Regions from separate parts of the Micromonospora peucetia genome, predicted to be linked through region 2. Evidence: riboswitches for the same ligand, from Rfam matches in the RefSeq annotation. Region 2 holds a riboswitch; the other holds the start of a gene.
What was found. Region 2 has a riboswitch for thiamine pyrophosphate ahead of thiE (thiamine phosphate synthase). Riboswitches for the same ligand answer to the same signal wherever they lie in the genome.

Region 1: linked by a shared signal. The riboswitch ahead of GA0070608_RS16595 (ECF transporter S component) and the one ahead of thiE (thiamine phosphate synthase) in region 2 are both predicted to bind thiamine pyrophosphate.

The regions. Positions count from the first base shown of each region.
Region 1 covers NZ_FMIC01000002.1:3,533,868-3,539,922, reverse strand. The annotation lists gene GA0070608_RS16615 (acyl-CoA dehydrogenase family protein) at 1-958, opposite strand, end outside; gene GA0070608_RS16610 (DUF6328 family protein) at 1,131-1,634, opposite strand; gene GA0070608_RS16605 (sugar isomerase domain-containing protein) at 1,870-2,619, opposite strand; gene GA0070608_RS16600 (alpha/beta fold hydrolase) at 2,691-3,521, opposite strand; TPP riboswitch at 3,666-3,771, shown strand; gene GA0070608_RS16595 (ECF transporter S component) at 3,844-4,434, shown strand; gene GA0070608_RS16590 (ABC transporter ATP-binding protein) at 4,556-5,971, shown strand; gene GA0070608_RS16585 (energy-coupling factor transporter transmembrane component T family protein) at 6,024-6,055, shown strand, end outside.
Region 2 covers NZ_FMIC01000002.1:2,875,307-2,881,361, forward strand. The annotation lists gene GA0070608_RS13565 (aldo/keto reductase) at 1-92, shown strand, start outside; gene GA0070608_RS13570 (DUF559 domain-containing protein) at 510-1,442, opposite strand; TPP riboswitch at 1,606-1,715, shown strand; gene thiE (thiamine phosphate synthase) at 1,710-2,336, shown strand; gene thiO (glycine oxidase ThiO) at 2,330-3,463, shown strand; gene thiS (sulfur carrier protein ThiS) at 3,454-3,654, shown strand; gene GA0070608_RS13590 (thiazole synthase) at 3,659-4,429, shown strand; gene GA0070608_RS13595 (thiamine phosphate synthase) at 4,543-5,286, shown strand; gene thiD (bifunctional hydroxymethylpyrimidine kinase/phosphomethylpyrimidine kinase) at 5,283-6,055, shown strand, end outside.

The sequences.
Region 1 (6,055 bases), 660 kb from region 2:
TGCCCTCGCCGCCGATGACGTTCTCCTTCGGTACGAAGACGTCGTGGAAGCGGGTCAGACTGTTCTCCAGGCCACGCAGGCCGATGAATTCGTTGCGCCGTTCCACCGTGATGCCCTCGGTGTCTCCCTCGACGACGAAGGCGGTGATCCCGCCGCGACGCCCCTCAGCTGCGGGCACCCGGGCCATCACCACGAGCAGGGTGGCGACGGTGCCGTTGGTGGCCCAGAGCTTCACGCCGTCGAGCCGGTAGCCGGTGCCGTCGGGCGTGGGCTCGGCGATGGTGGCCAGCCGGGCCGGGTCGGAGCCGACGTCCGGCTCGGTGAGCAGGAACGCGGACACCTCACCGGCGGCGAGCCGGGGCAGGAAACGCTGCTTCTGCTCGGCGGTGCCGAACATCTTCAACGGCTGCGGCACCCCGATGGACTGGTGTGCCGAGAGCAGCGCGCCGATCGCCGGGCTGACCGAGCCGGCCAGCATGAGCGCCCGACAGTAGTGCAGGTTGCTCAGTCCGAGCCCGCCGTACGTCCGGTCGATCTTCATGCCGAACGCGCCGAGCCGGGCCAGGCCCTGGAACACCTCGTCCGGGATGGACGCGTCCCGCTCGATGGCCGCACCGTCCACCTCGGCGGTGAGGAACTCGCGGAACCGGCCGAGGAACTCGTCGGCGCGGGCGACGTCCGCCGGGTCGGAGCGAGGCCAGGGGTCGATCAGGTCGAGCCGGAACCGGCCGAGGAAGAGTTCCTTGCCGAAGCTGGGACGGTCCCAGGAGGACTCCCGGGCCGCCTCGGCGACCTGGCGGGCCTCCTTCTCGGACACCTGCCCCGCCTCCGTCGGCAGCGGCCCGGCCGCGCCGGCCGTGCGCGGGCCTTCAGCGGCGGTCGCCGTGGGTTGCCCGGCGGCGCTCGTCGCCGGCTGGTCGGTGGCGGTCGCCGCGGTCTGGTCGGCAGCGGTCGGCACTGGCTGGTCGTCGCCTGAGCCGTCGGGTGTGGGTCGGCTGTTATGTGTCGTGGTCACGGCGGCCCCCTCGAACCTCGGTCCGGATGCGTCAACGTGCTCGACAAACAGCACGCTACCCCCGGGTGTTACCCAGGGGTAGCGTTCGGTAAATATCGAACTTGATCGACAGTTGTCAGTCGCCGAGGGACCGCGGCTCCTCGTCTTCGTCGTCGTCGACGTCGTCCTCACCCCAGTTGCGCCGGGAGAACGGCAGGAACACCCAGAAGGTGAGAAACCAGAGCGCGGTGAGGCCGCTGAGCACCATGGCGATGCCACGGTCCAGCACGAAGTCGGTGATCAGCAACACCGCGCTGACCATGGCGATCAGCATGAAGGCCAGACCGCCACTGGCCATCCGGTGGGCGAACCGGACCAGCTCCGGCTTGCGGCCCTGCCGGAACAGCGCGCGGTGGAACGCCACCGGAGAAATGATCATCGCGGTGGCGGCGGCCGCCGCCAGCAACGCGACGATGTAGACGTCCTTCTGGAACGCGCTGGTACGGGTGAAGCCGTTGCTGAACGGCAGGGTGAGCAGGAAGGCGAAGAGGATCTGCACGCCGGTCTGGGCGACCCGCAACTCCTGGAGCAGGTCGGCGAAGTTTCGCTGCCAACGCTGCTTCTCGGTTTCCTTGGACACGCGCTACCTCCGGTCAGACGGTACTGCCGGCGGGGGGCGGCCGGCGGCAGCATCGCTGATGCCCCAACGGCCGACGCGCGAAACCGACTCACGTCACTGCCTGGCACCCGGTTCCGCGCGGATGCGCCGAGGGCTGCGGTTGCCGCCGTCAACGCGCCCGACCGTCAGGAGCCGCGCCGGATGCGGCCCGCTCCGGACCGTCAGGAGTCACCCGGATCCGGCCAGCTCCCGACCGTCAGGAGCCACGCCGGATGCGGCCCGCGTACCGGGCCTCCAGGGCGTTGTTGTGCTCGTCGCCCCCGGCGATGTTGGCCGACAGGTAGACCGGGGGCCGCTCCCCCGCAGCCAGCAGTCGGGCCACCACCTCGACCGTGATCTGCTGCGCCAGCAGCGCCGCGGTGATCGACGAGACCGCGCCGACCGCGCCGCCGCCGGGCAACGGCAGCGTCGCGTCGCCGTACGGGGCGCCGTTGTCGAGCACCACGTCGGCGAAGTCGGCGAGCTTACGGCCCGACGGGTGACGCGAGGTCATCTGCCCGGAGTGCCGCGTCGAGGTGATCGCGACCAGCCCGTGCCCCTTCTCCTTGACCAGCGACGCGAACTCCACCATCGCGCCGTTCACGCCCGAGTTGGAGGCGAGCACGAATACGTCCCGGGGGCTGACCGGGGCCAACTCGTAGAGGCGGTGCGCCACCGACGGATCGCGTTCCAACAGTGGCCCGAGCGTGTCCGCCGGGGCACCGCCGAGAAGCACCAGATCCCGCAGGGCGATCCGGTTGGTCGGGACCAGCCCGCCGGCCCGCCCGGCGATCTCCATGGCCAGCGCCTCGGAGTGGCCGGTGCCGAACGCGTGGACCACGCCGTCGGCGCGTACCGCCTCGGCGATCAGGTCGGCGGCCAGCCCCACCGCCGCACGCTGGCTCTCGGCCACCTGGTTCATCGTGGCGGTCACCACGGCCAGGAAGTCCTCGGCGCTCACCGTCATGTCTGCTCCGTCCATGTCGTACCTCCGTCGGGAATGGGGCCCGGCATCTGCCGGCGGCGTCGCGGGGAGGGTCAGGCCGGGTCGTGCACCCGGGCCAGGATCGCCTCGGCCAGCGGTCCGGGCGCCTCGTCGGGGATCCAGTGGCTCACCCGGGGCAGTTCGACGAACCGGTAGTCGGCGCTCACGTGGTCGGCGCACGCCTCGGCGGCGGTGCGGCCGATCGCGATGTCCCGGCCGCTCCACACGAACGTGGTCGGCACCGTCACCGGCCCGGTGGCCGCGAGGTCCCGGCGGGACATGGCGCGGTACCAGTTCAGCGCGGCGGTCAACGCGCCCGGCTCACGCATCGGGTCCGCGTACGCGGCCACCCGCGCGTCGCCACCGACCCCGTGCAGCATCCGGCGCAGCCCGGTCGCGCCCAGTACCAGCAGCGCCTTCTCCGCCTTGCCCGGCTTGCGGAACAGCGTCATGTACGCCGAGCGCGCCTTCTGCCCCGGGTCCTCGGCCAGCGCCCACGCCATCGCGGCGGGATGCGGCACGGAGACCGCCGTCAGCGTGCGGACCCGCTCGGGGTGGCCGGCCGCGACGGCCCAGGCCACCACCGCGCCCCAGTCGTGCCCCACCAGGTGCGCCGCGTCGACGCCCAACGCGTCGAGTACGCCCACCGCGTCGGCGACCAGCTCCGGCAGCCGGTACGCCTCGACCGCCTCGGGCCGCGCGCCCGGCGAGTAGCCCCGCTGGTCCGGCGCGTACGTACGCAGGCCGGCGGCGTGCAGCGCGGGCACCACGTCGTCGAACTCCCCGCCGTGCTGGGGGAAGCCGTGCAGCAGCAGGACGGGTGCGCCGCCCTCCGGTCCGCCGACGCGGACGTCGAACGTCAACCCCCGGGTCTCGATCCGCATGATCGTGAGCCTACCCACGGTCGGCGTGGGTCACTCGTACCATCCGGGGCGGGATCGACGGCGTCGATCGATCGCGCCGGTGAGCTGCGGAAAGATCACATTGCCTGTTGATCTTCAAAGGTGTTAGCGTCGGCGCGACAACTTCATATCCGACAGGGGAGCGCACAGCGCTGAGAGTGCGGGCACCGCCCGCAGACCCTCGAACCTGATCTGGGTAATGCCAGCGCAGGGAGTTCGGTCGACCTCCAGCCGCGTCGACGTCCGGCACATCCGGACGCGGCGTGCGTCTTCTCCTGGTTCGCGTTCAGAACTGGGAGCAATCATGCGAGACAACAACACCACCCGGTGGCGCACCGTCGACATCGTCGTCGCCGCGGTGATCGCGGTGGCCTTCGGCGTCATCTTCTGGGCCTGGGGCCTGCTGTGGCGGGCCGTCGACCCGGCGTTCGCGTTCTTCCCCGCCGGCCAGGCCATCATGTACGGCGTGTGGCTGGTCCCGGCCGTCCTCGGCGGCCTGGTGATCCGCAAGCCCGGCGCGGCGCTCTTCTGCGAGGCGGTGGCGGCGACAGTCTCCGCGCTGCTCGGCGCGGAGTGGGGCGGCGTCACCATCGTCCAGGGCCTGATCCAGGGCCTCGGCGCCGAGTTGGCCTTCGCCGCGTTCCGGTACCGCTCGTTCCGGCTGCCCACCGCGCTGATCGCCGGCGCGCTGACCGGCCTCGGCGCGGCACTGTTCGACTTCTTCGTCTGGAACAGCGAGTACGCCCTGGCCAGCTACCGCATCCCCTACGCCCTGCTCACCATCGTCAGCGCCGCCGCAGTAGCCGGCGCCGGCGCCTGGGCCCTGACCCGCGCCCTGGCCACCACCGGCGCCCTGGACCGCTTCCCCGCGGGCCGCGACCGCACCCCAATCTGACCCGCACGCCGCGGGAAGCCGGTTGATCATGAGGTTGACGGCGATGTGGATCTCCGGGAGTGCCGCCAACCTCATGATCAACGCCAGGGGTGGGTCGGGGACGGGGTAGGGGGTGGGTGTTGTGGGGGCGGTAGTGCTGCGGGGGTTCGGGTGGCGGCATGGTGGGCGGCGGGCGTGGGCCGTGCGCGGGGTGGATCTGCGTGTGGAGGCCGGCGAGCGGGTGCTGCTGCTGGGACCGTCGGGGGCCGGCAAGAGCACCCTGCTCGCCGCGCTGGCCGGGTTGCTGCCCGAGGACTCGGGCGAGCAGGAGGGCACCGTAGAGGTCGACGGGCTCGACCCCCGCGAGAGCCGGGATCGGGTGGGCATCGTCTTCCAGGACCCGGAGAGCCAACTCGTGATGGCCCGCAGCGGCGACGACGTGGCGTTCGGGCTGGAGAACCGCGGCATCCCCGCCCGGGAGATCTGGCCCCGCGTCGACGAGGCGCTGACCCGGGTCGGCTTCCCGTACCCCCGGGACCGCCCCACCGCCGCCCTGTCCGGCGGCGAGCAGCAGCGGTTGGCGCTGGCCGGGGTGCTGGCCCTGCGCCCCGGCCTGCTGCTGCTCGACGAGCCGACCGCCAACCTCGACCCGACCGGCGCGGCGCTGATCCGGGCGGCGGTGGCCGGCGCGCTGGACGCCGACACCACGCTGATCCTGGTCGAACACCGGGTCGCCGAGGCGCTGCCCCTGGTCGACCGGGTGGTCGTGCTCGAACCCGGCGGCGGCGTCCGCGCGGACGGCACTCCCGAGGCCGTCTTCGGCACGCACGGCGACACACTCGCCGCCGAGGGCGTCTGGGTGCCCGGCCGTCCGGTACCGCCCCGCCAGGCCACCACCCCGGCCGGCGACGTGCTGGTCACCGCCGACCGGCTCGGCCTGCCGCCCCGGCTGGCCGCCGTCGACCTGGCGGTACGCGCCGGCGAGGCGCTCGCCGTCCTCGGACCGAACGGGGCCGGCAAGTCGACCCTCGCACTGCTGCTCGGCGGCCTACTCAAGCCCGGAGCGGGCCGGGTCGCGGCGACGACGGCGCTGGCCGGCACCGACACGGGCACTCCCCCGCACCGCTGGCGCGCGCCGGCACTGGCCCGCCGGATCGGCTCGGTCTTCCAGGACCCGGAGCACCAGTTCGTCGCGAACACCGTCTACGACGAGCTGGCGCTCGGCCCGCGCCGCACCGGCCAGCCCGAGCCGGCGATCCGGTCCACCGTCGACGGGCTGCTGTCCCGGCTGCGGTTGACGAAACTCGCGGCGGCCAACCCGTACACCCTCTCCGGCGGGGAGGCGCGGCGGCTGAGCGTGGCGACCGCCCTGGCCACCGCGCCCCGCCTGCTCGTCTGCGACGAGCCGACCTTCGGCCAGGACAGGCGCACCTGGCTGGAGCTGGTGGACCTCTTCGCCGAGCTGCGCGACGCCGGGCACGGCCTGGTCGCGGTCACCCACGACCCGGAGTTCGTCGCCGCCCTGGCAGACCGCCGTCTCATCCTGGAGCGCCCGTGACCAGCCCACACCCGGCTGTCGCACCAGTCACCCGTCGCGCTCCGGAGCGGGCATGATCAGCTTCGAGCCGGTCGCCGCGCCGGG
Region 2 (6,055 bases):
CCACCACGCCCGAGCAGGTGCGCTCCAACGCACGGGCGGGCACCTGGCAGCCCACCGACGAGGACCTGGACGCCCTGCGCGCCATCCTCTGAGCCACGTCGACGCCCGGCCATCCGCGCCCGGCCATCCGCGCCCGGCCATCCGCGCCCGGCCATCCGCGCCCGGCCATCCGCGCCCGGCCATCCGCGCCCGGCCATCCGCGCCCGGCCATCCGCGCCCGGCCGTCCCCGCCCGCCCGCGCCCGCCCGCCCGCGCCCGCCCAGCCCCTGGCCGGGCCGGGCGGGGCTGCCCGTCCTGCCGTGCGTCTTGGCGGCGATGGGTGGAACACCACGTACCTCTCCGACCTCGGGAGACAGACCTGGTGTTCCACCCGTCGCCGTCGCTCGTGCACAGGAGGGCGCTCGGCGGGCGTGTGGCGGTCGGGGGTGGGTGACCCTGCCGGAGCGGAGGCTCGGCGGGGGCGGGGTGGGGGTGCGGCGGGGGTGCGGCGGGGCGGGATGTCAGGGCTGTCACCTTGGGTCAGTGAGAGCCCTGAGGTTCCGCTCGTCGGCGCGTTCGCGGAGGGCGGCGGTGACGAGGCGTACCGTGCGGTCCCGGTGCCGGAGCACGTCGTCGGCGGTGAAACGGAGGACGATCCAGCCGGCCGCGCGGAGCGCGTTCAGCCGGGCGACGTCCTGTCGGAAGTGGGCGCGTTCCCGGTGGTGGTCGCCGTCGTACTCGACCGCGACGCGCAGGACCGGCCACGCCAGGTCGACCCGGCCGACGAACCGTCCCCGGGCGTCGAGCACATCGTGCTGCGGCGTGGGCGGGGGCAGCCCGGCGTCGAGCAGGAGCAGCCGCAACCGGGTCTCCATCGGAGACTCACTCAGGGGCTCGGCCAGCGCGAGCACCTCCCGCAGCAGCGGCAGCCCGGGCCAACGACGACGAGCATCGGCGTACGCCCGCAGGGCCGGCAGCCTGACGATCCGGCGGTGCAGCAGCGCGTCGACGGCCACCAGAGCCTCGGCGCGCGGCGCCTGTCGCCCGAGGTCGAACGCCGTCCGCAGTGGCGTGGTGACCGGTAGGCCGGCGAAGCCGGTCAGATCGCCTTCTGGTAGGTGCGAGCGGGTGACGGAGAGCCGCGGGTGCGGGCGCAGCCTCGCCGCGCGAGGAAGAAGGACACTGACTGCCGCGTCGCGGGCCAGCAGGTCAACGCCCCACAGGTAGGCGGCACTCGGTCCGGCGATCGCGGCACCGGGGGGCAGGAGCAGGGCCACCGCATCGCACCAGAGTCGATGGTCCGGTGCGAGCAGCGCGTCCTGGTGCACGTACACGTCGGGCAGCAGGCGTTGCCAGGCCGAACCGCGCAGCATGGCGCGGGTCAGGATGCCGTCCGCGATCGCGGCGCTGGCCCGGAACGGCACGAAGGCCAGGCGGGGCGGTACCCGGGCGGCGAAGGGCATCCGGACAGCATGGGGGGACGGGAGGCACACCCGCCGCCCCGACCGTCGAGATCGGGCGGACGGTGTGAAATCCGTGTCCGGGCCCTTGGCGGATCGGGCGGACGGTGTGAAATCCGCGTCCCGACCTTGGCGGATCCGGCGATCCGTCGTACGGTGAAACCCGCAAGTGACCCACGGGAGCCCGGTACACCGGGCTGAGAGGGGGGCTTTGAGCCCCCGACCGTCGAACCTGATCCGGGTAATGCCGGCGCAGGGAGGAGTGTTGCCGTGCCGTCCCTCGGGCGACTGCATCTGATCACCGACACCCGACCCGGGCGGGATCCGCTCACCGTGCTGCGGGCCGCCCTTGCGGTGGCCCGCGCGGAACTGGTCGTGCAGGTCCGGGTGACCGACGACGCCACCGACCGGGAGGCGTACGACCTGGCCCGCCGGGTCGTGGCGCTCTGCGCCCGGTACGACGCCACCTGCCTGGTGAACGACCGGCTGCACGTGGCGTTGGCGGTGGGTGCCGCCGGTGGGCACGTCGGTGCGGACGACCTGCCGGTCGGGGCCGCCCGCCGGGTGCTCGGCGCGACCGCCGTACTCGGCGCCACCGCCCGCGATCCGGGGACGGCCGTCGAGGCGGTCGCCGCCGGGGCCAGCTATCTGGGTGTGGGCCCATGCCACGCCACCAGCACCAAGACGGGACTGCCGGCGCCGATCGGCCCGGCCGGGGTACGCGCCGTCGCCGACGCCGTGGACGTGCCGGTCGTCGCGATCGGCGGGGTGACCGCCGCGAAGGTGCCCGCGCTGGTGGCCGCCGGGGCGTACGGGGTGGCGGTGGTGGGGGCGGTCTCCGGGGCGGCCGATCCGGCCCGGGCGACGGCGGAACTGCTGGGAGCGCTGGGGTGCTGAGCCGACCGGACGTCGCCGTGGTGGGGGCGGGACCGGTCGGGCTGGCGATCGCCTGGCGCTGCGCGACGCGCGGACTGCGGGTCGTCGTGCACGACCCGGCTCCGGGTTCCGGCGCGTCCCACGTTGCCGCCGGGATGCTCGCCCCGGTCGCCGAGGCGTACTTCGGTGAGCACGAGCTGACCGGGCTGCTGACCGCCTCCGCCGCCCGCTGGCCGGCCTTCGCCGCCGAGCTGACCGCCGCCACGGGCGTGGACGTCGGCTACCGGACCGAGGGCACCCTGATGGTCGGGCTCACCACCGACGACCTGGCCGAGGCGCGCCGGCTGTGGGCGTACCAGCAGCGGATCGGACTGCCGGTGACGCCGCTGCGCCCGTCGGCGCTGCGGGACCGCGAGCCGGCGCTGGCCCCCCGGGTGCGCGGTGGCGCGCTCGCCGCCACCGATCACCAGGTCGACCCGCGGCGGCTGGTGCCGGCGCTGCGCACGGCCGCCGAACGGGCCGGCGCCACGCTGGTGCCCGCCGCCGTGCGCCGGCTGTCCGACGTGGAGGCCGGGGTCACGGTGGTCGCGGCCGGCTGCGGCGCGGCAGCCCTGACCGGGCTGCCGGTGCGGCCCGTGAAGGGGCAGTTGGTCCGGCTCCGCGCGCCCGGCGGCGGTGCGCCGGGCTTCCGGCACGTCATCCGGGGGTACGCCGACGGCGAGCACGTCTACCTCGTGCCCCGCTCCGACGGGGAGGTGGTGGTGGGCGCGACCGTCGAGGAGCGCACCGACACCGACGTCTCCGCCGGGGCGGTGCTGCGCCTGCTCCGCGCCGCCGTCGACCTGCTGCCCGAGTTGGCCGAGTACGACCTCGTCGAGGCCCTCGCCGGCCTGCGCCCCGGCACCCCCGACAACGCCCCGATCCTCGGCCCGCTGCCCGGCCGGCCCGGCGTGCTCGCCGCGACCGGGCACCACCGGCACGGCATCGTGCTCACCCCGGTCACCGCCGACCTGATCGCCGACCTGATCAGCACGGGCACGGCGGACCCCCTGCTCGCCCCCTTCACCCCGGCCCGTTTCACCCCGGCCACCGCCGCCCGGTCCGGTTCCGGACCGTCCGTACCCGAGGAGGAGCACACGTGGAACTGACGGTGAACGGCGCCGGGCGCAGCCTGCCCGGCGGTTCGACCGTGACGGACCTGGTTCGCGCGGTCACCGACCAGCGGCGTGGCCTCGCCGTCGCGGTCAACGGCGAGGTGGTGCCGCGTACCGGCTGGCCGGCGACCGTGCTGCGGGACGGCGACCGGGTCGAGGTGCTCAGTGCCGCCCAGGGCGGGTGACGCGGTGAGCCTCGACCTGGGTGGCGTGAGCTTCACGTCCCGGCTGGTCCTCGGCACCGGCGGCGCGACGAACCTGCGGGTGCTGGAGGACGCGATCCGGGCCTCCGGGACCGAGCTGGTCACCCTGGCACTGCGCCGGATCGACACCGCCCCCGGCACCGCCGGCGGGCTGCTGGACCTGCTGGACCGCTGCGGCGTGAGGCTGCTGCCGAACACCGCCGGCTGTTACACGGCGGGCGAGGCGGTCAAGGTGGCGCAGCTGGCCCGGGAGGCGTTCGGCACCGACTGGGTGAAGCTGGAGGTGATCGGCGACGAGCGCACGCTGCTGCCCGACGGGGTGGAGTTGCTGCGCGCCGCCGAGGAACTCGTCGGCGACGGGTTCGTGGTGCTGCCGTACACGTCGGACGACCCTGTCCTGGCCCGCCGGCTGGCCGACGTCGGCTGCGCCGCGGTGATGCCGGCCGGGGCGCCGATCGGCTCCGGCCTGGGCGTGTCGAACCCGCACCACATCCGGCTGATCCGGCAGGGCGTCGACGTGCCGGTGATCCTGGACGCCGGCATCGGCACCGCCTCGGATGCCGCGTTGGCCATGGAGCTGGGCTGCGACGCGGTGCTGCTGGCCAGCGCGGTCACCCGCGCCGCCGACCCGGTGGCGATGGCCACCGCGATGCGGTACGCGGTCGAGGCGGGTCGGCTCGCGTACGGGGCGGGTCGAATCGCCCGACGCTTCCACGCCCTCCCCTCCACCCCCGACGAGGGAAGACCCGACCTGTGACCCCCACCCTCCCCTTCTCCCCGTCCCCGTCCCCGTCCCCGTCCCCGTCCCCGTCCCCGGTCCCGGTGGATCTTGGTAGGAAAGGGCCCCCGGAGGGGCCGGATCTCACCAAGATCTCGCGTGGGCCGGTCGGCGTCGTGCTGTTGACCGACCGGTGGCAGGCGCGGCGGTCGTTGGGTGACGTCGTCGCCGGGGCCGTCGCCGGGGGAGTGCGGTGGGTGGTGCTGCGGGAGCGGGACCTGCCCCGGGCCGAGCGCGCCGCCCTCGCCGCAGACCTGCGTGCGATCCTCGCCGAGGCGGGCGGCACCCTGATCGTCGCCGGCCCCGACCCGCTCGGCGGCGACGCCGTCCACCTGCCGTCGGCCGGCCCGTATCCGCCGCCGCGCCTCGCCCTGGTCGGCCGCTCCTGCCACGACCGGGCCGAACTGGCCAGGCTCACCACGGAGGACTACGCCACCCTCTCGCCCGTCTACCCGACCAGCACCAAACCCGGCTACGGCCCGCCGCTGCGCCCGGACGGGCTGAGTGAGCTGATCCGGCACAGTCCGGTGCCGGTCCTCGCGCTCGGCGGAGTGGAGAGCCCGGACCAGGTGGGTGCCTGCGTCGAGGCGGGAGCCGTCGGCGTGGCGGTGCTCGGCGCGATCATGCGCGCCGCCGACCCGACCGAGGTCGCCGCCACGCTCACCGCCAGCTTCCGGCCGGCGGTCTCCCCGAAGCCGCGCAGCCCGCACGAACACGCGGAGGTCTCCGGGACGGGGCTGCGGCCGACCGTGCCCACGGAGGGACCAAGCCTGACCGCCCGGAGTGGGCACGGTCGGCCGCAGCCCCCGACGCCGATCAGGGAGAACGCACGGTGACGCCGAGAACAGTCCTCACCATCGCCGGATCGGACTCCGGCGCGGGAGCTGGCATCCAGGCCGACCTGAAGGTCTTCGCGGCCCTCGGCGCGTACGGCACCAGCGTGATCACCGCGGTGACCGCGCAGAACACCAGAGGCGTCGACGCCGTGCTGCCGCTGCCGCCCGGCACCGTCACCGAGCAGCTCGACAGCGTGCTCGTCGACTTCACCGTCCGCGCCGTCAAGACGGGCGTGCTCGGCACCCCGGCGGTCGCCGACGCGGTGGCCGCCGTGGCGAAGGACGGCCGACTGCCGCACCTCGTCGTCGACCCGGTGCTCGTCGCCACCAGCGGGCATCGGCTGGGCGTGGTCGCCGCCGTCGAGCGGCTGCTGCCGTACGCCAGGGTGGCGACGCCGAACTGCGCGGAGGCCGCGGCCATCACCGGACGCCCGGTGACCACGGTCGAGGAGATGGTGGCCGCCGCCGAGGCGCTGGCGGCCGGCGGGCCGGAGCACGTGGTGGTGACCGGCGGCGACGTGGACGCGGACGGCGAGGCGGTCGACGTGCTGCACGGCGGCGGCGTCACCACCCTGCTCCGCGCACCCCGGGTCGACACCCGGCACAACCACGGCACCGGGTGCTCGTTCTCGGCGGCGGTCGCCGTCCGGCTGGCGTTCGGCGACCCCGTGCCGACGGCGGTCGCCGCCGCCAAGGAGTACGTCCTCCGTGCGCTGACCGGGGCACGGGACTGGGAGCTGGGCGCCGGACGCGGTCCGCTGGACCACTT